Regions from separate parts of the Sphingobium agri genome, predicted to be linked through region 3. Evidence: predicted binding sites of a transcription regulator. Region 3 holds the regulator's gene; each other region holds the start of a gene.
What was found. Region 3 encodes LexA, which represses DNA repair genes until DNA is damaged. Its sites were predicted from a motif close to GTTCCNCNCTTGTTCT; they were not measured.
Positions count from the first base shown of each region.

Region 1 (9,625 bases), 410 kb from region 3:
TCAGCCAGGCCCAGCTTGAAGATCTGTTCGAAGGCATAGAAATTGACGGCATCCGCTACGGACAGATCGAGGCCAATCTGGAACGCCGCACCGGGCGCAACCAGTGGATTGAAATGACGCTGACGGAGGGCAAGAACCGCGAAGTCCGCCGCGTTCTGGAACATCTCGGGCTTCAGGTAAGCCGCCTCATCCGCACCAGCTATGGCCCCTTCCACCTAGGCGAACTGGCTTCCGGCGCGGTAGAGGAGGTACGGCAGCATGACCTCATCGTCTTCCGCAAAAGCCTGAAGACGCCCAAATCCTGATTTTCATCCCTTCGGGCTGAATTTGCCGAAGCCCGCCCTTCTTCTGGAACGCCACCCATGAGAATCATCGCAGGCCAATGGAGAGGCCGCCCCCTCACCGCTCCCAAGGGCGACGCCACCCGCCCCACTGCCGATCGCACCCGCGAAACGCTCTTCTCCATGCTGCTGAGCCGGATCGGCTCCTTCGAAGGCTTGAATGTCGGTGATTTCTTCGCAGGCTCGGGAGCCTTGGGCTTTGAAGCCATGTCGCGGGGCGCAGCCACCTGTCTCTTCGTCGAACAGGATCGTGCAGCCTTGGACGCGATCCGCGCCAATGGCGAACGGCTCGGCGTCCGCCCGGATATCCGTCAGAGCAGCGTCCTGTCCCTCGGCCCAGCCCCCAAGCCGCTCGACCTCATCTTCATGGACCCGCCCTACAATAGCGGCGCGGGCGCGGTAGCGCTCGACAAGCTCAGCCGCCTGGGATGGACCGGCCCGGCTACCTGGGTCAGCATCGAAACCGACAGGCGTGAGGATGTGGAAGTGAAGGGCTTCGTCGCGGACGCAATACGGGACGTAGGGAAGGCGCGCCTGACCCTGTTAAGAGCAGCCTAAACTCCCTCTCCCCTTCAGGGGTCGATGAGAGGCAGGTGACTCTCATCGAGGTTAGGGAGAGGGGAACGCCCCAAGCGCCCCCTGCTCCTCTCAATCAAGCAGCCTCAGCATCCTCATAAGCCTGCGCTTCCTTCCCAATCAGAATATCCGCCAGGAACCAGTAAGCCTTACCCCAAGCTTCCAGGACCGCGTCGGTGGCTACCTCAGCCCCCAGCACATCACGGATCGCGGGCAGCAGCGCCTCGGCGACCTTCGGATAATGCTCGGCCTTCACGCCGGTTTCGACATGCCGCTGCACCATGCGCTCCACCGCGCCGGTCAGTGCCTGCAACTTGTCGATATTTTCCGCATATCCCAGGATAGCGGCTGCCAAACGCTTCGGCTGCTCGCCACTTTCCTGCGCCGCCTGGTCGAACATGTCCTTGATCGACGCATCCTGAAACAGCCGCGCATACATGGCTGTGGTGATCTCCACGCCATGGCTCCGAAGCGCGGGAGCGGTTGCCTTGACGATCGCGATGGTTTCAGCGCTGAGCTGGTTCATGATGCACCCCTTTTGCGAGACTCGATAAAGGTGCATTTACGTGACATGTTTAAACATGTAAACCAGCTACATGTTTTATCCTCAAATCTCTTTCAATTAACGCATTCCCTCATGCAATTGACTCGCCACACCGACTACGCCCTGCGCGTCCTCATCCATCTGGCAGTCACGCCCACCGGCCGCGCGACAATCCCAGAAGTGGCCGACGCCTACGCGTTGTCACGCAATCATTTGATGAAAGTCGTCCATCATCTCGGCCTCGGCGGCTTCATCACCACCCAGAGAGGAAGAGGCGGCGGCTTCACGCTCGCCCGCCCTCCCGAATTGATCAGTTTAGGCGAAGTCATCCGCCATACCGAAACCGACATGAATCTAGCGGACTGTGCCGGTTGCGGGCTGCGCTCCGCCTGCGGCCTCTCCGGCATATTAAAGGCCGCGACAGCCGCCTTCCTCGCCGTGCTCGATCAGCACAGCTTGGCCGACGCCGCTAAAGACAAGGCCGGGCTGGCGGCGCTCATCGCTGCCCTGCCCGCGCCCCTGTCCCAAGTCAGCGATTCCTGCGCGCCTTCTTAGAACGCGGCGCTTCACCTGGATTGATGCAGCTATCCTGTACGGTTCGGCTGCACAGCGGATAGTCCTTTCCGCCAGCAGGCGGCGGCGTCATGTTCCCGCCCACCGTCACGGGATTTGCTGAGCTTCCTACAGGAGCCGCGGGATCTCTAGGCACTGCGGGCGAAGCTGGCGCCATGCCTGTAGCAGGCGGAACCTCTCCGGTGGGCTGACCCGCGTTCGGATCGGCAGCCGTTGCGGGTGTCGCTGAATCCGCCGGCATTGTGTCAGTTGCTGGAGGCTGAGCCGCATTGTCCGGCGCACCCTGGGCGATCGCAATGCCAGTAGCGCCGGTTGAAAAAGCCAGCAATGCCGCACCTGCAAGCATGATCGATTTCATCGGGTCGTCCTTTCCTGTTCTTCACCCCATTCTGCCTCTTGGCTGGTGAAGAACCAGATCGGTGACGCCAGCGTTCCATATCCGCGACGAACTGTTGTCCTGCTGCCACCAAATGAATGTAATCAATCCTCCGGGTAGCGCTCAACATGGGGAAGTTCATGTGCAGCGCCCATCCACGGCAATGCCTCTGCCCATTGCACGTGGATGACGGGAGGGAACAGAGAGGGGGCATCCAAAGTCGAAGTCTGGATATCAACCATCCCGGGAAAACTTTTCGAATTCCGGTAGAAAAGGCCGGTGCCGCAACTGGCGCAGAAGTGCCGTGTCGCGTCTTCAGAAGATCGGTACAGTCTCGGCTCACCCACAACCTTCAGATTTGCTTCTGCAAAGAGCGCCCAACCAACCATGGGCGCTCCGGCACTGCGGCGGCAGTCGCTGCAATGGCAAATAGCGCTGTAGATTGGTTCCCCCTCTACCTCGTAATGGATCGATCCACACTGGCATCGTCCCTTGGCCATGGCATTTCCCCTTGCATGATTCGCCTTTTGTTCTCATAGATCGATGGCCGCTGCAAGGGGCTGCCCTTGCTCACCCTTCCCATGCTCCCTAGTTGTTGAACATGACCGTCCCCGCTCCCTCGCCCGATGATCCACCTTATCTTCAGGGCCTCAATGAACCTCAGCGGGAGGCTGTGCTTACGACCGAAGGGCCGGTCCTCGTGCTGGCAGGTGCAGGAACGGGCAAGACCGCCGCACTGACCGCGCGGCTTGCTCATCTTGTCGCTACGCGTCGTGCTTACCCGTCCGAAATTCTGGCGGTGACGTTCACCAACAAGGCCGCGAGAGAAATGCGGGAGCGCGTCGGACGCATGATAGGTCCTGCGGTCGAAGGGATGCCGTGGCTTGGGACCTTCCACGCGATTGCGGCGAAGATGCTGCGCCGGCATGCGGAATTGGTGGGGCTTCAGTCCAATTTCACCATCCTTGATACCGACGATCAACTCCGCCTGATGAAGCAATTGATCCAAGCAGAAGGCATCGATGAAAAGCGATGGCCCGCGCGGCAGTTGGGCGGCCTGATCGACCAATGGAAGAATAAGGGACTAACGCCGGAAGAAATTGGCGCTAGCGATAGCGAAGCTTATGCGAATGGACGTGGCCAGAAGCTTTACGCAGCTTACCAGGCCCGGCTTCGTGACGTGAACGCCTGCGATTTTGGCGACCTGCTGCTCCACGTGCTGACGATCCTGAAGCGCCATCGTGATGTGCTGGAAAGCTATCAGCAACGGTTCCGCTACATCATGGTCGATGAATATCAGGACACTAACAGCAGCCAATATCTGTGGCTCCGCCTGCTCGCTCAACAGCGCAAGAATATTTGCTGCGTGGGCGACGACGACCAGTCCATCTATTCGTGGCGAGGTGCCGAAGTCGCCAACATCCTGCGGTTCGAGAAAGATTTTCCCGGCGCCAAGATCGTTCGCCTGGAGCAGAATTACCGATCGACGCCTCATATTCTTGGCGCCGCTTCCGGAGTGATTGCCGAAAATGGCAACCGGTTGGGGAAGACGCTTTGGACCGATATCGACGTCGGAGAAAAGGTTCGTGTCATCGGGGTCTGGGACGGTCCAGAGGAAGCTCGCCGCGTAGGCGACGAGATCGAATCGCTGGAGCGTTCCGGGCAGTCGCTCGATGATGTGGCTATCCTGGTTCGCGCACAGCATCAGACTCGCGAGTTTGAAGACCGCTTCATCCAGATCGGCCTCGCCTATCGTATTGTGGGCGGATTCCGTTTCTACGAGCGTGCCGAAATTCGTGATGCGCTTGCCTATCTGCGTCTTGTTAATCAACCGGCTGACGATTTGGCATTCGAGCGGATCGTCAACGTTCCCAAAAGAGGCCTTGGCGACAAGGCGGTGGAGAAGCTCCACCGACTGGCAAGGGCGGAAGGCATTCCTTTGGCGCTGGCGGCTGCGCGCATCCTGGACACTGATGAATTGACGCCTCAGGCGCGCCGGAGCCTGGGATCGTTCATAGGAGACCTTGCACGTTGGCGTGACAGGGCGGCTCAGTTGCCTCATGCCGAACTGGCGCGCCAGATACTTGACGAAAGCGGCTATACGGCGATGCTTCAAGCGGAGCGTACAGCCGAAAGTGCGGGCCGCCTTGAAAACCTGAACGAGCTTACCCGCGCGATGGAGGAGTATGAAACGCTTGGCGCGTTTCTAGAGCACGTATCACTGGTCATGGACAATGATGCGCAAGCCGAAGAACGCAAGGTCACGATCATGACCATACACGCGGCAAAGGGGCTCGAGTTCGACACTGTATTCCTGGCAGGCTGGGAAGAAGGAATTTTCCCGTCCCAGCGCGCGCTCGACGAAGGCGGGCTCAACAGCCTCGAAGAGGAACGCCGGCTCGCTTATGTCGCGATCACGCGCGCTCGAAAGATGTGCATCATTCTGCATGCTGCCAACCGGCGTATATATGGCCAGTGGACCAGTTCTATCCCGTCCCGCTTCGTCGGCGAACTGCCGCCTGAGCATGTCGAGGAAGAAAGCAGCATGACTGGCGGAGCGTCATTATGGCGCGCTAACTGGTCTGAGCGTGCCGACCCCTTCTCCAATGTCCAACGTGGCAACGGCCGCGGCCCGGGTTGGCAACGTGCGCAACAAGGCGGTCAATTCAATCGCGAACCTGTTCGGATCGTGGAAGCCCGAGCATCTGCCATCTCACTCGGCAACAAGGGTCGGGATGACATGCAGTTGGGTTTACGCGTTTTTCATCAGAAATTCGGTTACGGAACCGTTGCCGAAATCGAGGGCAATAAGCTGGAAATCGACTTTGAGACAGCGGGCCGCAAGCGCGTCATGGACAGCTTTGTACAGCCCGCCTGACGTTGAGGGTTAGAGGTCCGGCACAGCAAATGCGGCCGCACGCACAGTCAATCGCCTGATCCCTGCCATCGGCTTACGAAATAGATGGGGATTTGGTGGAGCCTAGCGGGATCGAACCGCTGACCTCCTGCATGCCATGCAGGCGCTCTCCCAGCTGAGCTAAGGCCCCATCTCAATGCAGAATAGGCTGCATCCGTGAAAAAGGCTATGCCGGCTTTCCGGACAGCCATCATTCTTCGACCCCAAACCCAAGCTTCAGCATATCAAACTAGGCCGATAAACGCCGCTGCTCGGAAATTGGTGGAGCCTAGCGGGATCGAACCGCTGACCTCCTGCATGCCATGCAGGCGCTCTCCCAGCTGAGCTAAGGCCCCTTTCCAATGTCGGCGCTGTTTGGGTCCAGCGCCTCGGAGGTCGCTGCCATTAGGAGGCAGCAACTTCCTTGGCAAGCAGAAAATTACTTAATTGTCGTCGTCGCCGTCGTCACCCGCGGCATCGACGCCGAGGTCGTCGTCACCGCCGAGATCAACGTCATTATCCGGTGAGTCGCCGTCATCATCGACGTCCAGATCCAGATCCAGATCGTCATCCGCCGACTCCAGTTCGCCATCGGCAGTCTCGATGACCTTCTTGGGTGCTTCCTCGTAAGGCAGCGGCTGCTTCGACTTAAGAACGGGCTCGGGTTCCCAGGCAGTGTTACAGTTGATGCAGATGACCGGGTCGTCCTTGCCCAGGTCATAGAAGCGCGTGGCGCATTTCGGGCAGGTACGCTTCGTGCCCCATTCAGCCTTGACCATGTCCGGCCTTGTCCTTCTTACGAGTGCTTCAACGAATATCACGCGGCACGACCATGTCGCCCGCGAAGCGACGGGCGCCTTGCCATAGCAGAACCGCGCTGTCAAAAGCCGGGCGCGATTTTTCAGTTCCCTGCCAAACGGATTGACCCTTGACCTCTTCTTCCGATCATCCGCTCCCGATGACCTTCAATGGCGCGCCGCCCCTCTCCGGAAGCGTGACTGTACCGGGTGACAAGAGCATCTCGCATCGCTCGCTCATGCTTTCCGCCTTGTCGGTTGGAGAAAGCCGGGTCGAGGGACTGTTGGAGGGTGAAGATGTACTGGCCACGGCTGCCGCAATGCGTGCCATGGGTGCGCAGATCAACCGGGATAGCGATGGCATCTGGCACATCAAGGGCGTAGGGGTCGGCGGGTTGCTGCAACCCCAGACAGCCCTGGACATGGGCAACAGCGGCACATCGACCCGGCTGCTGATGGGCTTGATAGCAAGTCATGCCATCACCGCGACCTTCACAGGTGATGCATCGCTCAGCAAGCGTCCGATGGGGCGTGTAACTGAACCTCTGTCCCGCATGGGTGCCAGCTTCACGTCAAGCCCCGGAGACCGGCTGCCTCTGACGATGCGCGGCGCCTGCCCGGCCGTCCCGCTGGACTATCGCCTTCCGGTCGCATCCGCGCAGGTCAAGTCTGCCATCCTGCTCGCGGGCTTGAACACCCCCGGCGTGACGCGCGTGATCGAGCCGATCCCGACTCGGGATCACAGCGAACGCATGCTTAGAGGCTTTGGCGCGGAGCTGGAGGTCGAGGTCGAAGCCGATGGCACGCGTATCATCACCTTGAGGGGCGAAGCTGAACTGCGCCCGCAGACGATCGCCGTGCCGGGCGACCCCTCTTCTGCAGCCTTCCCGATCGTTGCCGCCTTACTCGTCCCCGGCTCAAAGGTCACGGTCGGCAATGTGGGCCTCAATGCCACACGGGCAGGATTGATCGATCTGCTGCGGGAGATGGGCGGCAATATCGTCATCGATAATCCACGAGAGGTCGGCGGCGAACCTGTCGGCGATATCGTCGTAACAGCGTCCGACCTGAAAGGCGTTGAGCCGGATCCAGCTCGCGCACCTTCCATGATCGATGAATATCCCGTTGCCTTTATCGCAGCAGCCTTTGCCGAGGGGCGCAGCATATTCCGCGGCCTTGAAGAACTCCGCGTCAAGGAGTCCGATCGCATCACCACCATGGCCGAAGGCCTTCGCGCCATCGGCGTGACCGTTGAAGAGCTGGAAGATGGCATCATCATCGAAGGCACGGGTGGCGCACTCCTTCCCGGCGGCGGTCCGATCGCCACCAAGCTCGATCACCGCATCGCGATGAGCTTTGCCGTTGCGGGACTGATATCGAAAAGCGGCGTCACCATTGACGACATGCGGCCTGTCGCCACCAGCTTTCCCGGTTTCACCACACTGCTGCAAAAGCTGGGCGCGATGCCATGACCTTTGATCTCGCCAATGTCATCGGATTGATCGGCAGTGCACTGATGGTCATCGCCTATGCTTATAGCAACATGGCGAAGATATTGAATTTTATCCTGTTCAACCTGCTCAATCTGATCGGATCGCTGCTGTTGCTTTATTCGCTGACGGTGCATTTCAACATGGCCTCGTTGGCGTTGGAGGTCGTATGGGCGCTCATCGCACTCATCGGCCTCGCCAAGGCGTTGCGGAAAGGCGAAACATCATGATCATCGCCGTCGACGGCCCGGCAGCTTCGGGCAAGGGCACCATCGCCAAGGCGCTCGGGCGCCATTATCGCTTGCCGGTGCTGGATACTGGCCTGTTGTATAGAGCGGTCGGCCTTGCCGTGGTAAAGACCGGCGGGGACCCCGATCATGAAGCTGATGCGCTGGCGGCCTGCTCGTTCAATGATGGCGTTCTCGCTGATCCAGCATTGCGTAGCGAAGCGATCGGCTCCCTTGCATCCCGTGTATCCATTCATCAGAGCGTCCGCCAAGCGTTAGTGAAGCGCCAGCGTGATTTCGCTACCCAGCCCGGCGGCGCGATCCTCGACGGACGCGACATCGGGACGGTCATTGCACCAGACGCCGATGCCAAGATCTTTGTAACAGCCAGCGTCCATGTTCGCGCGCAGCGGCGCTATGATGACGCGCTGTCGCACGGCGGCCGGCCGGACATGGACAGCCTGATTGCGGACATTCAGGCACGCGACACACGCGACATGAGCAGGGACCATGCTCCGCTGCGAATGGCCGATGGAGCGGACTTGCTCGACACCAGCAATTTGACTATAGACGCCGCCGTCCAGCAAGCCATTGCACTGGTGGACGCCCAGTTGGAACGTCGGCGAAAGGCCTGACGCGATGACGGGTGCTTGGGAATCCCAGGCGCCCTTTTCGCTTATCTGCGGGGCGTCACTCATCATGGCCGAATGGATGTTCACGCGGCAATCCGGCTGCGTGGACTGTTTGGCCTGAAAGACCACCGGACACAACCGGTAGGCCAGCAATGACGAATGAAGGAACTACCATGGCCTCTACGGCACTCCCCTCGCGCGACGATTTCGCCGCGCTTCTCAATGAATCACTTGGCGGTGAAGACGGCGGCTTCGAAGGCCGCGTCGTCAAGGGCACCGTGACCGGCATCGAAAACGACATGGCGCTGATCGACGTCGGCCTGAAGTCGGAAGGCCGCGTGCCGCTGCGCGAATTCGCCGCGCCCGGTCAGAAGGCTGACCTGAAGGTCGGCGACGAAGTCGAAGTCTATGTCGACCGCGTCGAAAACGCCCATGGCGAAGCGATGTTGTCGCGCGACCGCGCTCGCCGCGAAGCCGCCTGGGACAAGCTGGAATCCGAGTTCACCGAAAATGCCCGCGTCGAAGGCGTCATCTTCGGCCGCGTCAAGGGTGGCTTCACCGTCGACCTCGACGGCGCCGTGGCGTTCCTGCCCGGCTCGCAGGTCGATATCCGTCCCGTCCGCGACGTCACCCCGCTGATGGACATTCCGCAGCCCTTCCAGATCCTGAAGATGGATCGCCGCCGCGGCAACATCGTCGTATCGCGTCGCGCCATCCTGGAAGAAACCCGCGCCGAACAGCGCTCGGGCCTCATCCAGACGCTGGCCGAAGGTCAGATCATCGAGGGCGTTGTCAAGAACATCACCGACTATGGTGCGTTCGTTGACCTTGGCGGCATCGACGGCCTGCTGCACGTCACCGACCTGTCGTACAAGCGCATCAACCACCCGAACGAGATGATCAACATCGGCGACACCGTCCGTGTCCAGATCATCCGCATCAACCGCGACACCCAGCGCATCAGCCTTGGCATGAAGCAGCTGGAAAGCGATCCGTGGGAAGGCGCAGCCGCCAAGTATCCGGTCGGTGCGAAGCTGTCGGGCCGCGTCACGAACATCACCGAATATGGTGCGTTCGTCGAACTGGAGCCGGGCATCGAAGGCCTCGTCCACGTGTCGGAAATGTCCTGGACCAAGAAGAACGTCCACCCCGGCAAGATCGTTTCGACCAGCC
Region 1 is NZ_JALKHS010000006.1:952,875-962,499, reverse strand. It holds gene MU848_RS08090 (pseudouridine synthase) at 1-305, shown strand, start outside; gene rsmD (16S rRNA (guanine(966)-N(2))-methyltransferase RsmD) at 363-899, shown strand; gene MU848_RS08080 (globin domain-containing protein) at 994-1,443, opposite strand; gene MU848_RS08075 (RrF2 family transcriptional regulator) at 1,555-2,016, shown strand; gene MU848_RS08070 (GFA family protein) at 2,515-2,910, opposite strand; gene MU848_RS08065 (ATP-dependent helicase) at 3,012-5,288, shown strand; tRNA gene MU848_RS08060 (tRNA-Ala) at 5,382-5,457, opposite strand; tRNA gene MU848_RS08055 (tRNA-Ala) at 5,587-5,662, opposite strand; gene MU848_RS08050 (TIGR02300 family protein) at 5,750-6,085, opposite strand; gene aroA (3-phosphoshikimate 1-carboxyvinyltransferase) at 6,265-7,575, shown strand; gene MU848_RS08040 (CBU_0592 family membrane protein) at 7,572-7,823, shown strand; gene cmk ((d)CMP kinase) at 7,820-8,455, shown strand; gene rpsA (30S ribosomal protein S1) at 8,626-9,625, shown strand, end outside.
Region 1: MU848_RS08065 (ATP-dependent helicase) is a predicted target of LexA. The motif match lies at 2,929-2,944, and genes of this name have one in related genera.

Region 2 (9,625 bases), on a different contig from region 3:
TGGCATTGACCGGCTTTTCCTTGCCCGACCTTGCAGCGTCCGTGCCGCTCGGCATCGCGCTCGGCCTCTTCGCTGGCAAGCAGGTCGGCATCTTCGGCGCGGTCTGGCTCCTCTCCCGCCTCGGCTGGGTCAGCCGCCCGGCGCATGCCAGCTGGACGCAGCTCTACGGCGTCGCCCTGCTCTGCGGCATCGGCTTCACCATGAGCCTTTTCATCGGCGGCCTCGCCTTTGCCGCCCACCCCCATGAAAGCGACGCTGCCAAGCTCGGCATCCTGCTCGGCTCGCTTGCGTCAGCCACCGCCGGTTACCTCCTGCTACGGCTGGCGCCCGGCCCGATCAGAACGGAAAGAACACGCTGATCGCAGCAATCGCGACGACACAGGTGATGATGTTGAGCGGCAGGCCCACCCGCACGAAATCCATATATCGGTATCCGCCCATCTGATAGACGATGACATTGGTCTGGTAGCCAAAGGGCGTGGCGAAGGCGGCGCTTGCCGACATCATCACCGCGACCAGGAACGGCCGGGGACTGACCGCCAGGCTATCGGCCAGCGCCACCGCGACCGGCGTCACCAGCACCGCCACCGTCGCGTTTGACAGCAGCTCCGTCAGCACCATCGTGACAAGATACAGCACCACCAGCGCGATCAGCGGGCTCAGCCCATGAACGCTGCCGATCAGCATGCGCGAGGCATCCGCCGCCAGCCCGCTCTGTTCCATCGCGATGCCGATCACCACCATGCCGGCGATCAGGATCAGGATCTGCGGCCGCAGCCCGCTATAGGCCTCGTCCGCGCTGATCACCCGCAGCAGGATCAGCAACACCGCCCCTGCAAAGGCGCTCGCCGCGATCGGCGCGACATCGATCGCCGCCAGCCCGACCGCCGCCGCGAACACGCTGAGTGCGATCGCCGCCTTTGCGGGGTTCAGCGGCCGGGGCTCGGCGAACACCGCCGGGTCGCCCACCTGCGCGCTGTACACATGGGACGCGTCGATCGGCTGCGCTTCCCCTTCCCGCTCGTCTGCTTCATGCCGTCCGCCCAGCAGCCTCTTGCTGAACAGGAACAGGTACAGCCCGCCCGCCAGCGCCATCGGCACGCCCACCGGCGTAATTTCGAAAATGCCGAAGCGCGGCTGCCCGGCCACGCTGGCCATATCGTCGACCAGCAGGTTGGTGGACGTCCCGATCAGGGTGCAGCATCCGGTCAATATGGTGATGTAGGACAGCGGCATCAGGAACCGCTTGGGCGACAGGCGCAGCGCATTGGCGACGTCGCGCACCACCGGCGCGCCCAGCACGACGATCGGCGTCGAATTAAGGAAGCAGGACACCGCGCCGATCATCGACAGCAGCAGCCACATGCCGGTCGCGCCCATCCGCTTGCACATCGACACCGCCATGGCGATCGCCCGGTCGAGCAGGCCCGACAGCTCCAGCGCATAGGCAATGACGAACAGCGACGCGAGCGCGATGATCGCCGGGCTCGCAAAAGCGCCCTGCACATCGACGGGCCGCACGACGCCGGTCATCAACAGCACCGCCGCGCCGGACAGGGCGACGACATCGGCGCGCACCTTGTCCCATATCAGCGCGGCGACGACGGCGGCCAGCACCAGCAGCGTCAGAACTTGGTCAATCGTCATGCGCCCCCTGCCTCGTGCCTGCTGCCGCCCCTGTCAACGCAGCAAGGCGGAAAAAGGGCGATTATCCTCTGGAGAAGGAGGACTTTTTTGCTATCAAAGGCTTATGCGTGAACCCAGTGCCCGGACCAGCCGGCTCGCCATAGCCGCGGGGTTGGCCGCTTTCATCGCCATCGGTGCGGGGGGCTTCCTGCTGGGCCGCGCCACCGCGCCCAAGGCTCCGCCGCCCGCCCCCGCGCCCGTCGCGGTCATTCCGCCGCCCATCCCCGTCCTGCCGCAATCGCCCCGCCTCTGGGGCCGTGCGGAGATCACCGATCTCGCCCGCCGCGCCGCCGATGCCCTGTCGTCGGGCAAGCCGCTGCCCGATGACCTCGCCGGGGCGGTAGGGCAGCGGTTCGAGCTTTCCCTTCCCTTCGGCTGTTCCGGGGAGGCGGACGAGGATAGCGCCGTCCCCATGCGCTGGCGCTATGATGAGGCGGCGGGAGTCTTGCGCGTCCATGCCATGCCGGTCACGTGGAAGGCAGCCGACTTCGAACTCCCCCCCGGCGGCGACGGCTATGCCGAGGGGTTCTGGATGGAGCGCCCCTGGTCCACCAGCGACGAATGCCCCGCCGCGCCCAGGACAGCCTCTCCCGATCAGCAAGCCCCTGCGCCAGCACCCGATCAGACTCTCGCCCTCGCCCAATTCGGCCAGAATGACGGCAACGACCTCTGGCGCCAGGGCCGCCCTTTCGAGAAGGTGCTGCGCCTCGCCCCGGAAGATTTCGCCCCTTCGCGCGGTCTCAGGCTCCGCCTGATCGGCCGGATCGAGCAGGTGCCGGGCAACGGCCCCGTCCACTGCGTCCAGCCGTCAGGCGTGGAACAGCGCCCCGCCTGCGTCATCGCCGTCTCCTTGCGCGAAGTGCGCATGGAAATGCCGGGCGCCGACGCACCGCTCGCCATCTGGGAAAATCGCGGCGCGGCGGGCTCCGCCGGGCACTGAAAGCCACCCGTTCACCCGATCTCGCGCTCCGGCTCACAACACCATGAACCATCTCCCCTGCCAAAGTGTTGGCCGGGAAAAGGAGATGCGCCATGTCCGACACCCAGTCCGACAATCATGAAGAGATGATCCACGAAGACGGCTTGCCCGGTCACGAAAGCAAGCTGGAGCCCAAGCCCGAATGGGAACCCCGCTATCCCGGCTCCGGCCGCCTCGCGGGCAAGGTCGCCCTGATCACTGGCGCGGACAGCGGCATCGGCCGCGCGGTCGCCGCCCTCTACGCCCGCGAAGGCGCGGACATCGCCATCCTCTACCTCTGCGAACATGACGACGCTAAGAAAACCGCCCAGATCGTCGAAGCTGAAGGACAACAGGCCCTTACCATCGCCGGAGACATTGGCGAAAAATCCTTCTGCGACGATGCCGTGAAACAAGTCATCGACCGTTTCGGCCGCCTTGACATCCTCGTCAACAATGCCGGTGAACAGCATCCCGATCAGGACATCACCGACATTACCGAGGAACAGCTGCGCCGCACCTTCCAAACCAACATCTTCGGCATGTTCTTCCTGACGCAAGCTGCCCGCCCGCACCTCAAAAAAGGCGCGGCGATCGTCAACTGCACCAGCGTCACCATGTATCAGGGCTCGTCGGAACTGCTCGATTATTCGAGCACCAAGGGTGCGATCACCGCCTTCACCCGCAGCCTGTCGGAAAATCTGGTGAAAGACGGCATCCGCGTCAACGCCGTCGCCCCGGGCCCCATCTGGACCCCGCTCAATCCATCAGGCGGCGCAAGCCCGGAAAAGCTCGAACATTTCGGCGAATCCGTACCCATGGGCCGCCCCGGCCAACCCAACGAAGTCGCCCCCGCCTTCCTCTTCCTCGCCTGCGAGGACTCCAGCTACATGTCGGGACAAGTCCTGCACCCCAATGGCGGCACGATCGTGAATGGGTAAGTGAAACAGGTAAGTCCCTCTCCCCTTCAGGGGTCGGCTAGAGGCACGTGACTCTGGCCGAGGTGCCGAGCGCAGCGAAGGCGGGAGAGGGGCCCGTGAAGCCGACGGCGCTCATTCCCCTCTCCCAGCCCTCTCCCCTAAAGGGGAGAGGGAGAAGGCCAGCGACCTCCGCCTGCGGGAGGGAGACAGAAGATCAGTTCGCCTTGCTCAAATCCACCTTCTCCACCCACTCAGGGTAGAATGTCGGCTCCCGGTTCGACCAGCCCACCGCCGTAGCCGCAGCTTCGCTGATCGACTGCAACAACGCCCGGCGTTTCTCGGGATGGAGATGCGGCAGGCTCGCCGCCGCGCAGAAGGCCCCTGGCAACCATGGCCGGGCCCCCGCCCCCAACAGCCGCTCATACAGGAAGCGATAAGCGGAAAAGCTGCTCAGCCGGTCCTGCCCCAGGTCGAATGCGGAAATCGTCACCAGCGGCGCCATGAACGGCTCCATCTGATCGAGGCCGCTATCGTCGGGCACTCGCGCCTTGATCTCGTCCAGCCGCCCGTAAATGCGGGCCTGCGCGCGGATGCTCGCTTCCTCCACCATGTCGCGCGACCATAGCTTCATGGCGTCGCGGCGGTGGAGGCCGATGTCCAGCGATCTGCGGATGTAGCGCTGCGTGGCAGACGGGAAACTGGCGAATTCGCGCAATTCAGCCAGGGTGATTGCCCCGTCAGCCGGTCTTGCATTGGTGCCCATGCTCTTGCCCTCCGACTTCAAGTCGATCGGCAGATCATGCGCCTTTCATGGTTACTGAAAGATTAAGCGCCGGTTCTGCCGACAACTATAAGGAATCACGTTTCTTTGTGCGCTGCAACATGTAATTTTTGTGATTGCGCCGAATGGAAACGCGTGGGCATCCTCTCCGTTCATCCCAGCGACGAAAGATAGGATAGCGCAGACAGTTAATTTTCCCTCATCGGCAGCGGCGCGCCCCGCAACTCCCGCGCCAGGTCGGGCCAGTGCGACCGTCCCGCCGCGCTCGCCGCGGCCTTCTGCAATCCGCGATATTGGGAAAGCACGCTAAGCCCCAGTTCCGTCAGCACCGCGCCTTCGCTCGACGTCGCCACCAGTGGCGCAGACCAGCACCGGTTCATCACGTCCACCAGCATCCAGCAGCGGCGATAGCTCATCTTCAGCTTCCGCCCGGCCGCCGAAATCGATCCCTCGCTGACGATCGCGTCGAGCAGGTCGGCCTTGCCCGGCCCCATGGCGATCTCGTCGCCACAATAAAGCTGTATCTTGATCTTGAGGCCCGGCCCGCTCATCCGCTCTCTATGGCATGGGCGGGCCGCACCGCCAATGCCGCGTCAGGGCCGCCGTTCCAGCACCGCGCCGATCATGCTGCGCCACACGGCAACGTCGCCCGCCTGCGCCATCTGCTCATCGGGTTCGCGCAGCGTGTGGAGGATCGCATAGGCATCATCCACATGGTCCTGCCAGCTCGCATCCACCGCGCCCGACGCGTGCGGATCGCTGCCCTCGCCATTCAGGCTCAGCTGGCGTCCGGCCAGCACCCGGGCAATGCGTTCGATCGCGGGAGTAGCGGAAGTCGGCATCAATAAGGCTCCTCTCACCTTTTTCAGCGTCGTGCGCTCGGCGAACCGCCCGGCCACCGCCGATCCGGTTCGCCTCGCCCATCGATCATATCATCAATATCGCCGCCGTCTATCGCCCGGCCTTCTCATCCTCATCATCTTCTTCCTGGAAGCCCGATGAAGGAACCGGATCGCCATGATCGCCCGGCTTGGTCGCCGATGGCGGATCGGACGCATCCATGCTGTCCATCAATCCTTCTTCCAGCTGCTCCTCGGCGGTGACGGCATGGTCCTGCGCATCCGTGGGGCGCTCATCATGCGCCTCTTCACGGCTGTTGGGACGAATATCGGTCTTGTCGCTCATCTTTCTCTCCTTGGCGCAGCGAACACCGCGCGCCACGCAGGATCAACGGCCATTCCCGATGGCCGGTTCCAAGGGAGCATCTTCATACAGACAGCTTCAGACTAGCTTCATTGTCCCCCCTCCCGCAAGCGGGAGGGCGTTAGGGGGTGGGCCTGCGCAACGCCAGCGACGAAGAGCTGGTCACCCTTTAAACGCGGACGCTCAATTCCCCGCGCCCGGCACCTTGTCCTTGCCAACCTCAGCAAAGCGGCTCGCATCCCCGCCCTGCGCCTTTGCGATCGCGATAGCCATCGGCTCACGGACATGATCCACCGCCGCGATCTGGCAGGCGCGCAGATCCTTCATCGTACGCCCCGGACAGACCTTCACGGCAGCGCGGCGGACACGCGCGGTCAGCTCCCGCTGACCCGACTTCTTCGACAGGTCCAGATCGCCATAGCGCACCTCCACGGTACGGCCGTTGGATTCGAACGGAATGGCGCCAGCCTGTGCCGCCGCGCCCATGAACAGGGTCGCAGACAAAGCGGCGAGCAACGCGCCGCTGCGCTTGGCAAAAAAAGTCATGATTGGTCCCCCTCAATTGAACTGCTGCGGCCTTGTCGCTCTTGAAGGCGACCTTGCCCGCGATCAACCGGAGGGCTGGGACCCGTCAGTCCTTCCGGCGGGTGCCGAAATACTCCCAACAAAAGCAGCTGTCGACCCGGAAAAGCCTTGTTGTCGTAGCGTAAAACACCGTTCACCGAAATCGGCGTGAACAGTAAAACGCCCCCGGCGCAAGGGATGGCCGGGGGCGTATCCGGGATGCTGTCGGGCTATCCGGGATCTCTTCTGTCTCTGGACTCGGAAGACGCCGCCGTTACGGCCTTCCCATGAAGTTCCTTATACACCTAAACAGGTTAATTTCGCTTTCTCTTTCGACGATCCGCCGCACGCTCGCGCCGGAAAGCATGCCCCGCTTGCGAGCCGCCGCCCGCTATCCCATATCCGCGCGATAAACTTGCCCCATCAGAACAAATCTGGAACAACACGCCCCCATGAGTCTGACCACAATCTCCGTACGCGGCGCGCGCGAGCATAATCTCAAGGGCGTGGACGTCGATCTCCCCCGCGACAGCCTGATCGTCATCACCGGCCTGTCCGGCTCGGGCAAATCCTCCCTCGCCTTCGACACCATCTATGCCGAAGGGCAGCGTCGCTATGTGGAGTCCCTCTCCGCCTATGCGCGCCAGTTCCTGGAGATGATGCAGAAGCCGGATGTCGAGCATATCGACGGCCTCTCCCCCGCCATCTCGATCGAACAGAAGACGACCAGCCGCAACCCGCGCTCCACCGTCGCGACCGTCACTGAAATATACGACTATATGCGCCTCCTCTGGGCGCGTGTCGGCATCCCCTACTCCCCCGCGACCGGAGAACCGATCAGCGCCCAGACCGTCAGCCAGATGGTCGACCGCGTGATGCAACTTCCGCAAGGCACCCGCTTCTACCTCCTCGCCCCCGTCGTCCGCGGCCGCAAGGGCGAGTATAAGAAGGAACTGCTGGAGTGGCAGAAGGCGGGCTACACCCGCGTCCGCATCGACGGCGAAATGTACCTGATCGAGGAAGCCCCCGCCCTCGACAAGAAATACAAACATGACATCGAAGTCGTCGTCGACCGCCTCGCGGTAGACGCGGACATGTCCACCCGCCTAGCCGACAGCTTCGAACAGGCGCTAAAGCTCGCCGACGGCTTGGCTTATGTGGACCTGGCCGACGGGACCGTGGCCGACATTCTCCCCTCCCCTTCAGGGGAGGGGCCGGGGGTGGGGGCTATCCCCAAGCGCGAAGGCACCCTGAAAGGCGCCGAAGTCCCCCCCAACCGCATAGTCTTCTCCGAAAAATTCGCCTGCCCCGTCAGCGGCTTCACGATTCCCGAGATCGAGCCCCGCCTCTTCTCCTTCAACGCCCCGCAAGGCGCCTGCCCAGCCTGCGACGGCCTCGGAGAACGGCAGGAGTTCGACCCCGAACTCGTCGTCCCTAACGAACATCTCACGCTCAAGAAGGGCGCCATCGTCCCCTGGGCCAAGTCCAACCCGCCCAGCCCCTACTATATGCAAGTCCTCGGCTCCCTCGCCAAGGAATTCGGCTTCAACCTCGAAACCCCGTGGCAGGACCTCCCGCCAGAGGTCAAAATCATCATCCTCCACGGCACCGCAGGCAAACCCGTCACCCTCAAATTCGTCGATGGCAAGAAGAGCTACGAGGTCAAAAAAGCCTTCGAAGGCGTCATCGGCAACCTCAACCGCCGGCTCCTCCAGACCGACTCCGCCTGGATGCGCGAGGAGCTGTCCAAATACCAAACCGCCATGCCCTGCGAGACCTGCCACGGCGCCCGCCTCAAACCCGAAGCCCGCGCCGTCAAGATCGCGGGCGAGGACATCTCCATGTCCACCCGCCGCTCGGTGGTGGACGCGCTCGGCTTCTTCTCCACCCTTCCCGCCCAGCTCACCGACCAGCAGAACCAGATCGCCAAGGCCATCCTCAAGGAAATTGTCGAGCGGCTCGGCTTCCTCAACAATGTCGGCCTCGACTATCTGAACCTCGACCGCACCAGCGGCACCCTGTCAGGCGGCGAGTCCCAACGCATCCGCCTCGCCTCGCAGATCGGCAGCGGCCTGTCGGGCGTCCTCTACGTCCTCGACGAACCCAGCATCGGCCTGCACCAGCGCGACAATGACCGCCTGCTCGTGACCCTCAAGCGCCTGCGCGACCTCGGCAACACCGTCATCGTCGTGGAGCATGACGAGGACGCGATCCGCATGGCCGACTATATCGTCGACATGGGACCGGGCGCAGGCGTCCACGGCGGCACCATCGTCGCGCAGGGCACCCTCAACGAACTGCTCGCCCACAAGGACAGCCTGACCGCAGATTACCTCAACGGCACCCGCCGCATCGAAGTCCCCAGTAAGCGCCGCAAGGGCAATGGCAAGAAGCTCACCGTCCACAACGCCCGCGCCAACAACCTGCAGAACGTCACCGCCAGCATCCCGCTCGGCACCTTCACCTGCATCACCGGCGTGTCAGGCTCGGGCAAGTCCAGCTTCACCATCGACACCCTCTACGCAGCGTCGGCCCGCACCCTCAACGGAGCCCGCATCGTCGCTGGCCCGCATGACAAGGTGACGGGCCTTGAACATTGCGACAAGGTGATCGACATCGACCAGTCGCCCATCGGCCGCACCCCGCGCTCCAACCCGGCGACCTATACCGGAGCCTTCACCAACATCCGCGACTGGTTCGCGGGCCTCCCCGAAGCGCAGGCGCGCGGCTACAAACCCGGCCGCTTCTCCTTCAACGTCAAGGGCGGCCGCTGCGAAGCCTGCACCGGCGACGGCCTGCTCAAGATCGAGATGCACTTCCTCCCCGACGTCTATGTCACCTGCGACGTCTGCCACGGCGCGCGCTACAATCGCGAGACGCTGGAGGTGAAGTTCAAGGGCCACAGCATCGCCGACGTGCTCGACATGACGGTCGAGGACGCGGTGGAATTCTTCAAGGCCGTCCCCCCCATCCGCGACAAGATGGCGATGCTCGCCGAAGTCGGCCTCGGCTATATCAAGGTCGGCCAGCAGGCCACCACCCTGTCCGGCGGCGAAGCCCAGCGCGTCAAACTCGCCAAGGAACTCTCCCGCCGCGCCACCGGCCAGACCCTCTACATATTGGACGAGCCCACCACCGGCCTCCACTTCGAAGACGTCCGCAAACTGCTCGAAGTCCTCCACGCCCTGGTCGAACAGGGCAACAGCGTGGTCGTGATCGAGCATAATCTGGACGTCATCAAGACCGCCGACTGGATCATCGACATGGGCCCCGAAGGCGGCGTCAAGGGCGGCGAAGTCGTCGCCGAAGGCACGCCGGAGAAGGTGGCGAAGAACGCCCGGAGCTTTACCGGGCGCTACTTGGCACCGCTGTTGGGGTTGGAGGCTGTGGCGGCGGAGTGATCAGATCAATCTTCGTGGATCTGTGTATTTCCCTAAAGCTTTGAATAACATAGGGTGGATAGCAAATGTAGTTTCGTCCGTTACCTTATTGTATTGCAATGTAGGCTGATTT
Region 2 is NZ_JALKHS010000014.1:5,192-14,816, reverse strand. It holds gene nhaA (Na+/H+ antiporter NhaA) at 1-359, shown strand, start outside; gene MU848_RS15295 (SLC13 family permease) at 337-1,647, opposite strand; gene MU848_RS15290 (hypothetical protein) at 1,751-2,626, shown strand; gene MU848_RS15285 (SDR family oxidoreductase) at 2,719-3,585, shown strand; gene MU848_RS15280 (hypothetical protein) at 3,779-4,327, opposite strand; gene MU848_RS15275 (winged helix-turn-helix domain-containing protein) at 4,534-4,896, opposite strand; gene MU848_RS15270 (hypothetical protein) at 4,939-5,187, opposite strand; gene MU848_RS15265 (hypothetical protein) at 5,297-5,530, opposite strand; gene MU848_RS15260 (UrcA family protein) at 5,732-6,094, opposite strand; gene uvrA (excinuclease ABC subunit UvrA) at 6,565-9,513, shown strand; gene MU848_RS15250 (P-loop ATPase, Sll1717 family) at 9,514-9,625, opposite strand, start outside.
Region 2: uvrA (excinuclease ABC subunit UvrA) is a predicted target of LexA. The motif match lies at 6,538-6,553, and genes of this name have one in related genera.

Region 3 (9,625 bases):
TCCGTCACCAGAGCCTCCCCATCCACTCGGTCCAATTCCACCCGGAAAGCATCGCGACGGAATATGGGCATGACATGCTGGCCAACTTCATGCGGATCGCCGGCATTCCGGTCCGGGAACGCGCCGCCGCCTGAATTTTGCGGCCCACAGCGGCCCGGACAGCGACTTTCCCATACCCCGCCCTCGACTCCTGCCAGCCATCGTGATTAAGGCAGGCGCGATGACCCGCCTGCCTGATCCCGCTACGCCGTTGAGCACAACCGAGGCTGCACGCGCCTTTGATCTTCTGTTCGACGGCGCCCTGCCCGAAGAGGACATCGCAGCCTTTCTCGTCACCATGGCGAAGCGCGGCGAGAGCGCCACGGAAATCGCCGCCGCTGCGCGCGCCATGCGCGCCCGCATGATCCCGGTCACTGCGCCTGCTGGCGCAATCGACGTCTGCGGCACTGGCGGCGATGGGCATCATACGCTCAACGTCTCCACTGCCGTCAGCCTCGTCGTCGCTGCCGCTGGCGTTCCTGTCGCCAAGCACGGCAATCGCGCAGCCTCTTCGAAAGCCGGAGCCGCCGACACGCTCGAAGCGCTTGGCCTCGACCTTGATCGCGCCGCCGACACAGCGGAGGCCACGCTTGGCGATCTCGGCATCTGCTTCCTCTTTGCGCAAAAACATCATCCCGCGCTCAAACGCTTTGGCCCAATCCGCAAAGCGATTGGCCAGCGCACCATCTTCAACCTGATGGGGCCGCTCGCCAATCCGGCAGCGGTCCGCCGACAACTCGTCGGCATTGCCCGTCCCGCCTATGTGCCCATCTACGCCGAGGCGCTGGCCGAATTGGGCGTCGATCACGCCATGATCGTGTCGGGTGACGAGGGTCTGGACGAACTGTCGCTCGCGGGCGGCAATGACGTCGCGGAAGTCACCGCGCAGGGACTCGTCGCCATGCGCCGGCTTACCGCTGCCGACGCTGGGCTTCCCACGCATCCCGTGGAAGCCATTCGCGGCGGCGACCCTGCGCACAATGCCGCTGCCCTCCGCGCCCTTCTTCAGGGCGAGCAAGGCCCCTATCGCGACGCCGTCCTTCTCAACGCCGCCGCAGCGCTGCTTGTCGCGGACGCCGTTGCGGACCTGCGCGAAGGCGTCGAGGAAGCGGCCGAAACCATCGATCGCGGCCTTGCCAATGCGCTGCTCAACTGCTGGATTGCCTATAAATGACGAACAAGCTGATCGAAATCTGCGACACGAAGCGTGAGGAAGTGGCCCGCCGCAAGGTTGCCACAACCGTCTCAGCGCTTCACGCCCGCGCATCCGAACAAACGCCTCCGCGTGGTTTCCGGCAAGCTCTCGACAGCGCCGCACGTTCAGGCTTCGGCCTCATTGCCGAGATAAAGAAGGCCAGCCCCTCCAAGGGTCTCATCCGCGAAGATTTCGACCCGCCTGCCCATGCCCAGGCCTATGCCGCCGCAGGCGCCGCCTGCCTCTCCGTCCTGACGGACGAGCCCTATTTCCAGGGCCATGACGACTATCTCATGGCCGCCCGCTCCGCCTGCGCCCTGCCGGTCCTGCGCAAGGATTTCATGGTCGACCCCTGGCAAGTGCTGGAAAGCCGCTCGCTAGGCGCCGACGCCATCCTCATCATCGCCGCCGCGCTTGATGACGGCCAAATGGCAGAGATCGAGGACGCGGCACTCGGCCTCGGCATGGACGCGCTGGTGGAGGTGCACGACGCGCATGAACTGGAGCGCGCACTCAAGCTTCGTTCACGGCTGATCGGCGTCAACAACCGTGACCTGCGTGACTTCAGCGTAGACTTCGCTCGTACCTACGAACTGGTCGGCCAAGCGCCGGAAGGTTGCACCTTCGTTGCAGAGAGCGGCTTGGGCAGTCATGCGGATCTCGTCGCCATATCCGAACATGGCGTCCGCTGCTTCCTGGTGGGTGAGAGCCTGATGCGCCAAGCCGATGTAGAAGCGGCGACCCATGCGCTGCTGACCGGCGCATGAGCAAGCTCACCCATCTTGATGAAGATGGATCGGCCCATATGGTCGATGTCTCGGCAAAGGAAATAACCTCCCGCGAAGCGATTGCTACGGGTCATATCGCCATGAGCGCCGAAGCATCGGCCGCCATCGCCCAGGGCCTCGTCAAGAAAGGCGACGTGCTCGCTGTGGCTCGCGTCGCAGGCATCATGGCGGCAAAACGGACCGCAGACCTCATTCCCCTGTGTCACCCTATAGCGCTGACGTCCGTCTCCATCGATTTCGAGCTTGAGCCACAGGGCGTCAAGGTGACGGCCACCGCGAGAAGCGCTGGGCAGACAGGCGTCGAGATGGAAGCACTCACCGCCACCTCCGCAACGCTGCTCACCATCTACGACATGGCAAAGGCCCTGGATAAAGCCATGGTTATCGGCAACGTCCGCTTGCTTGCCAAATCGGGCGGTAAGTCGGGCGACTGGCGGGCCCCATGAGCCTGCTCCCTGTCGCGGAGGCCCAAGCTCGCCTACTCGCGCTGGGCAGCCGCTTGCCAGAGGAGGAGGTAGCGGCATCTGCCTGTGCAGGCCGGTGGCTGACACGCGACATATTTGCCCTGCGCGACCAACCCTGGGCCGATCTCTCCGCGATGGACGGCTACGCCATCAAGGCAGCAGAATGGCCCGGCCCTTGGCGGATCGCCATCGAAAGCACGGCGGGAGCTGCCCTCCCCCCGCCACTGGCGAACGGGGAGAGCTGCCGCATTTTCACCGGCGCGCCACTTCCACCTGCATCGGACGCCATCCTGATCCAGGAAGATGCCGAGCTTCGCGATGGGCTCCTATATCCGCGCGGCGACGTGCTGAAGGCAGGGCGGCATGTTCGAGCCACCGCGACGGATTTCGCTGTGAACCAACGGCTCCTGTCAGCCGGAGCAGCGCTCGGCCCCGCTCAGATCGCGCTCGCCGTCCTGGGTGGACATGGAAGCCTTCCGGTCGGCGCGCGTCCCCGCGTCGCCCTGGTCTCCACCGGCAATGAACTTGTCCCCCCTGGAGCGCCCACCCCGCCCGGCTGCCTCCCTTGCTCAAATGCGCCCATGCTTGCTGCGATGCTCGGCGCCATAGGAGCGGAGGTGATCGACATCGGCATCATCCCCGACGACCTCGAAGCATTGACCAAGGCGCTGGAAAACTCCGCCAAGGCCGACATCATCCTTTCGACCGGCGGGGCGTCGGTTGGCGATCATGATCTGGTTCGCCCCGCCTTTGCAGCAGCGGGCGGCAGTCTCGATTTCTGGAAGATCCGCATGCGGCCCGGCAAGCCTCTGATGGCCGGAAAGCTCGGGCACAGCATCTTCCTTGGCCTGCCCGGAAACCCCGTATCCGCCTTCGTGACCGCCACGCTGTTCCTGCTGCCGCTCGTCCGCCACCTGGCCGGTGCGGCGGATCCGCTCCCGCGCTCCGCGATCGCATCACTTGCAGCGCCGCTTCCGGCGACGGGCGAGCGCGATGATTATCTCCGCGCCTTCCACACTGCCGATGGGCTGGTGTCGGTCACCTCGCAGGACAGCGCTGCGACCGCTGCGCTCGCCCAAGCGGAATGCCTTATCGTGCGGCCCGCAGGTTCGCCCCCGGCAACCGCCGGAGAGCAAGTCACCATCCTGCCACTTTAGCAAAGAGAAAGGGGCCGCGACGCGACCCCTTCCCATGCTTCAACCAATAGGTCGATCAGCGCTGCTGCTTGCCTTGTCCGCCTTTGTCCTTGTGGCTTTCGCCCATCTGACCCTGACGGTTTTCCTGCTGCTGCTGACGGCCGCCCTGACTGGAACGGTCGCCACCCTGCTGGCGGCGCTGATTGCTGTCCTGGTTGTTCTGGTTCGCCATCATTCTCTCCTATTCACCCTCTTTAGGAAGGCGGCTATTGAACGGCTGTGACGCAGGTCCGTTCCTTTCGTTACGCTTGGCGCAAGCCGCTTGACTCGCCCCCTTCCGTTTCCTATGCGTTCTCCATCCGTTCCATGGAGGACAAGCGGGCATGCTGACGCCTAAGCAACAGGAATTGCTGAGCTTCATTCAAAATCGGCTCGAGGAAGGCGGTGTCTCGCCTTCTTTTGAGGAGATGAAAGAAGCTTTGGACCTGCGATCAAAATCCGGGATACACCGGTTGATCAATGCGCTGGAAGAGCGCGGATTCATCCGCCGCCTGCCAAATCGCGCACGCGCACTCGAAGTGCTGAAGCTGCCCGAAGCGATGAACCGCGCGCCCAAGGCCGTCTCCCCGCCCAAGCCTCAACTGGCTGCAAAGCCTCCGATCGCCGCAAATGACGTGATCGAAATTCCGCTGCACGGCAGGATCGCGGCGGGTGTTCCGATCGAAGCCATGGAAGGACAGAATATGCTGTCCGTTCCAGCGGCACTGCTGGGTGCTGGGGACCATTATGCTCTGGAGGTCTCCGGTGACTCTATGGTCGACGCAGGCATTCTCGATGGCGATTTCGCGCTGATCCAGCGGACCGAAGTGGCTCGCGAAGGCCAGATCGTCGTTGCCTTGATCGAGGAAAGCGAAGCGACGCTCAAATATTTCCATCGGCAAGGACCTAAGGTCAGGCTTGACCCGGCGAACAGCGCCTATGAGGCGCAGATCTACGATCCGAAGCAGGTGCGCATTCAGGGCAAGCTCGCGGGATTGCTGCGGCGATATAATTGATAGGACTTATGGCGGGACGGTAAGTAGGATGGCTGCACAACCCACGGATGTGCGTCACCCGCCTTCTTGGCGGTCCGAACCGTCCCTCCATCAAGATCGATTGCCAGCCCTCCCGTGCGCGCCAACATCCGCCGGTCCGCTTTCAGCCAGCGCGGACGGCACCAGGCCGGCAGGCGGCGATCCGCAATAACTATGTCCGCGCGCGCACAGTCCCGTTGCAGGCTTTCCCTAGGAACGACGACGCCTGTCCTCGTTACCAGCAACTGCCATAGGCGCCCTCCTCCCCTGACGGCGACCATGCAGAGGTCAATCGAACAGCGCGCTTCGGGCAGTGCCGCGATCGGGCTCAAAGTCCCCTCATAGCCTGCGCTTTCGGCGATCATGTCCCGGACATAATCGCCTGCCCGCTCACGCAGGATCGCCATGCTGCCATCCTGCTCCCGCACCGCTACATGCCGTCCATCGGCCGTGACCAGAATGTCCGGAGGAGAACTCAGCACAATGACAGCGACGCCCGCCGCAACGGGCACTAAACCACACCAGCGCCAGGCACTCCGCCAGAGCAGGCACCAAAGTCCGCCCAGCACCATCATCCCAAAAACAAAGTTGGGAACGACCGGCGCGGTAACGACCGCCCACGGACTTGCCGCCACCCCATGTGCGATCATCAACAGCAGCTCGAGCGCTCGGCCGGTTAGCCACCAGGCCGGAGCGCCCAGACCCGCGACGTCCAGCAGCAAGGCGATCGCTTCAAGCGGCATCACGACAAAGGTGGTCAGGGGAATAGCGATGAGATTGGCGAAAGCGCCCAGCATCCCCGCCTTGTGAAAATGCGCCAGCGCGATCGGTGCGAGAACCAGTTCCACCGCGAAACCGGAAAGAAGGAGTATGACCAGGTGCCGCATCAATCGCCGAAACCCTGTCTCCTCCCGGGCCGCCGCAAAGGCGCGGAAGCGAGGATGCTCACTCAAGGCCACGAGCGCGATCACCGCTCCGAAGCTCATCTGAAAGCTGGGGCCTACCAAAGCTTCTGGCCACAGCAGCAGAACGACCAACGCACCGGCAGCTATCAATCGCAGCGTGATTGCTTCGCGGCCAAGCGCAAGCCCGCCGAGCACGAGCAGCGCGGCAACACAGGACCGAACCGTCGGAACCTCGGCCCCGGTGAGCAGGGTATATCCAATCCCCGCCAACGCCCCGCCCGCCGCCGCGACCAGCATCAACGGCCAGTTCAATGCTGCACGCGGGCTAAGCGCCATGATACGCATCAGCAGGAAAATGACCGCACCGATCAGGGCGGTGACGTGCAAGCCACTGATGGAAAGTAGATGGGCAAGGCCGCTGCGCCGCATCGCTTCAGCGTCCGCCTCGCTGATTGCGCCCTGGTCGCCCGTAGCCAGCGCTGCGGCGATGCCGGTCCCGTCGCCGTCGGCCTTCTCCAATATGTGCGCGAACAGGCGGTTGCGCAGAGGCGGGCCATCGGTAGATGGACGCAGCACCGTTATGGGCCTCAACGCTCTTCCCGTAGCTCCAATCCCCTGAAAATAGGCGCGGCGCGAAAAATCATATGCGCCTGGTAGACTTGCTTCGGCAGGAGGCATCAACCGGGTGCGGAATCGGATGATGGCACCTCTGCCAAGCCCGTCAGGCACATCCGCCGCGGCCATGTTCACCCGGATCAGCGGGGGCAGTCCAGCCGTGCCGATCGGTCTTATCTTCACACGACTCATCTGCTCGGCAGGAACGGCATCAACCGTCCTGACTTCCCCGGTCACCTCCATAAAGATCGCGCGGGGCAATGGCGCTGATCCGATAGCCACAGCTTTGCACCAAATCAGCACACAGCCAAAGGCGGCGAGCAAGCCCCCCAATATCATCGATTGGCGCAAGCGACCGCCCGCCGGCAGCATCATCCCGCCACAGGCGATAGCTAGTGCGCAGCAGCAGAAGCCCAACCATTCCAATGGATTAGGGAGAGAGAACCAAGCGCCGATGCCTAGTCCCAAGCCGACCGGTATCCATAGCGGAAGCTGTTCGCGCTCCGACTCCAGCCAGCCTTCGACAGCCATGAAAAATCGATGTCCGCCGCCTGTCATAATCCGGGCAACGGACGTTTGTCGTGGCTCAAAAGCCATGCTAGGGGGCGTCGCGTTCATGATTGAGCAAGGCGGATGTCGAGGAATAAAGCGGTGAGTGCAACGGGTTTGAACAAGCAGGTGGTAACCCGTTTCGCGCCATCGCCCACGGGATTTCTGCATATCGGCGGCGCGCGTACAGCGTTGTTCAACTGGTTATTCGCCCGGCATCATGGCGGCAAGTTCCTGTTGCGCATTGAAGATACGGATCGCGCCCGCTCCACCGAAGAAGCGGTCGCCGCGATTTTCGACGGCCTGGAATGGCTTGGCCTCTCCGGCGACGAGCCCGCTGTTTTCCAGTTCGAACGTTCGCAACGTCATGCGGAGGTCGCCAACCAATTGCTGGCCGCCGGGTACGCCTATCGTTGCTATGCGACTCCGGAAGAGTTGGCGGAACTGCGCGAGCAGCAGCGCGCCGCGAAGCAACCGATGCGCTATGACGGCCGCTGGCGCGATCGGGATTCTTCCGAAGCTCCGGCAGACGCGCCCTTCGTCATCCGTTTGAAAGCGCCGCGTGAGGGCGAGACGGTTATCGACGATGCCGTGCAGGGTCGCGTGGTGGTACAGAATGCGGAGTTGGATGACATGATCCTGCTCCGTTCGGACGGCACGCCCACATACATGCTCGCGGTGGTCGTCGATGATAACGACATGGGCGTCACGCACGTGATCCGCGGTGACGACCATCTGAACAACGCCTTCCGCCAACTTGGAATCATCAAGGCGATGGGTTGGAAAGAGCCTGTTTACGCTCATATCCCCCTCATCCACGGCTCGGACGGCGCGAAGCTTTCAAAGCGGCACGGCGCTCTTGGTGTCGACGCCTATCGCGATGAGATGGGGATGCTGCCTGAGGCGGTGCTCAACTATCTCCTGCGTCTGGGCTGGGGCTATGGCGACGAAGAAACCATCTCGCGGGAACGCGCGATCGAGTTGTTCGACATTGACGGCGTAGGCCGGTCTCCTTCCCGTTTCGACATCAAGAAGCTGGAAAATCTCAACGCATTCTACCTGCGCGAGGCGGACGATCAGCGCCTCGCGGAACTGGTCTTGCCTCGCGTCGCACACCGTCTCGGCACAACGCTGGGGGCAGAAGCCCAGACGCTGCTTGCGCAAGCCATGCCTTCGCTCAAGCCCCGCGCCAAGACCCTGAACGAAATCGCCGAGGGTGCCGAGTTTCTGTTCAAGAGCCGTCCTCTGGATTTTGACGACAAGGCAATGGCTCTGCTAGACGACTCGGCGCGCGAGCTGCTTGGGAAGACAGCCGACGCTCTTGATTCCGTCCAGTCCTGGACGATCGAAGCGATCGAGGAAGCGATCCGCCGCGTGGCAGAGGAAGCCGGATTGGGGTTGGGCAAAGTGGCCCAGCCGCTACGCGCGGCGCTGACCGGTCGCACGGTTTCGCCGGGGATATTTGATGTTCTTTTCCTTCTTGGAAAAGACGGGAGCTTGGAGCGGCTCGCGGATGCCAGGCAGGCATCGCCGGCTGTTGGCAATTAAGGAGAACGAGATGTCGGACAATAATGCCACTTTGACGGTCGGCGGTGATGCCAAGGAATATGGCATCCTGAGCGGCTCTGTCGGCCCGAAGGTCATCGACGTTCGCAAGCTCTACGCCAATACCGGCATGTTCACCTATGATCCGGGCTTCACGTCCACGGCCAGCTGCGATTCGGGCCTGACCTATATCGATGGCGACGCTGGCATTCTGTTGCATCGCGGATACCCGATCGATCAGCTTGCTGAACAGTCGAGCTTCATGGAAGTCAGCTATCTGCTGCTGAACGGCGAGCTGCCTTCGAAGAAGGATCTGGAAGACTTCACCCGCACCATCACCCGCCACACCATGGTGCACGAACAGCTGACCACCTTCTATCGCGGTTTCCGCCGCGACGCGCACCCGATGGCGATCATGTGCGGCGTCGTTGGCGCCCTCTCCGCTTTCTATCATGATTCGACGGACATCAACGATCCGGAGCAGCGCAAGATCGCGAGCCACCGCCTGATCGCGAAGATGCCGACGATCGCAGCGATGGCCTATAAATATTCGGTGGGTCAGCCCTTCGTCTATCCGCGCAACGACCTCAGCTACACCGCCAATTTCCTGCGCATGACCTTCTCGGTCCCGGCCGAGGAATATGAGCCCGATCCGGTCATCGTCGATGCGATGGACAAGATCTTCATCCTTCATGCCGACCATGAGCAGAACGCGTCGACCTCGACGGTTCGCCTCGCTGGTTCGTCCGGTGCCAATCCCTTCGCATGCATCGCGGCCGGCATCGCTTGCCTCTGGGGTCCTGCCCATGGCGGCGCGAACGAAGCCGCGCTCAACATGTTGCGTGAGATCGGCACCGTCGACCGCATCCCCGAATATATCGCTCGCGCGAAGAACAAGGATGACCCGTTCCGTCTGATGGGCTTTGGCCATCGCGTGTACAAGAATTACGATCCGCGCGCGACCGTCATGCAGAAGACGGCGAAGGATGTTCTGGAAAAGCTTGGCGTCAACGATCCGGTGTTCGACGTCGCCAAGGAACTGGAGCAGATCGCGCTCAATGATCCCTATTTCATCGAAAAGAAGCTCTATCCCAATGTGGACTTCTATTCGGGCGTGATCCTGTCCGCGATCGGCTTCCCGACCGAGATGTTCACGGTTCTTTTCGCCCTCGCCCGCACAGTTGGCTGGGTGGCGCAGTGGAACGAAATGATCTCCGACCCCGCGCAGAAGATCGGCCGCCCGCGCCAGCTGTACACGGGCCCCGCACAGCGCGACTATGTGCCGGTCAGCCAGCGCTGATCATCGCAGCTTTGGT
Region 3 is NZ_JALKHS010000006.1:538,469-548,093, reverse strand. It holds gene MU848_RS05855 (anthranilate synthase component II) at 1-134, shown strand, start outside; gene trpD (anthranilate phosphoribosyltransferase) at 221-1,213, shown strand; gene trpC (indole-3-glycerol phosphate synthase TrpC) at 1,210-2,001, shown strand; gene moaC (cyclic pyranopterin monophosphate synthase MoaC) at 1,998-2,468, shown strand; gene MU848_RS05835 (molybdopterin molybdotransferase MoeA) at 2,465-3,643, shown strand; gene MU848_RS05830 (hypothetical protein) at 3,699-3,854, opposite strand; gene lexA (transcriptional repressor LexA) at 4,006-4,677, shown strand; gene MU848_RS05820 (ComEC/Rec2 family competence protein) at 4,638-6,773, opposite strand; gene gltX (glutamate--tRNA ligase) at 6,849-8,312, shown strand; gene MU848_RS05810 (citrate synthase) at 8,323-9,609, shown strand.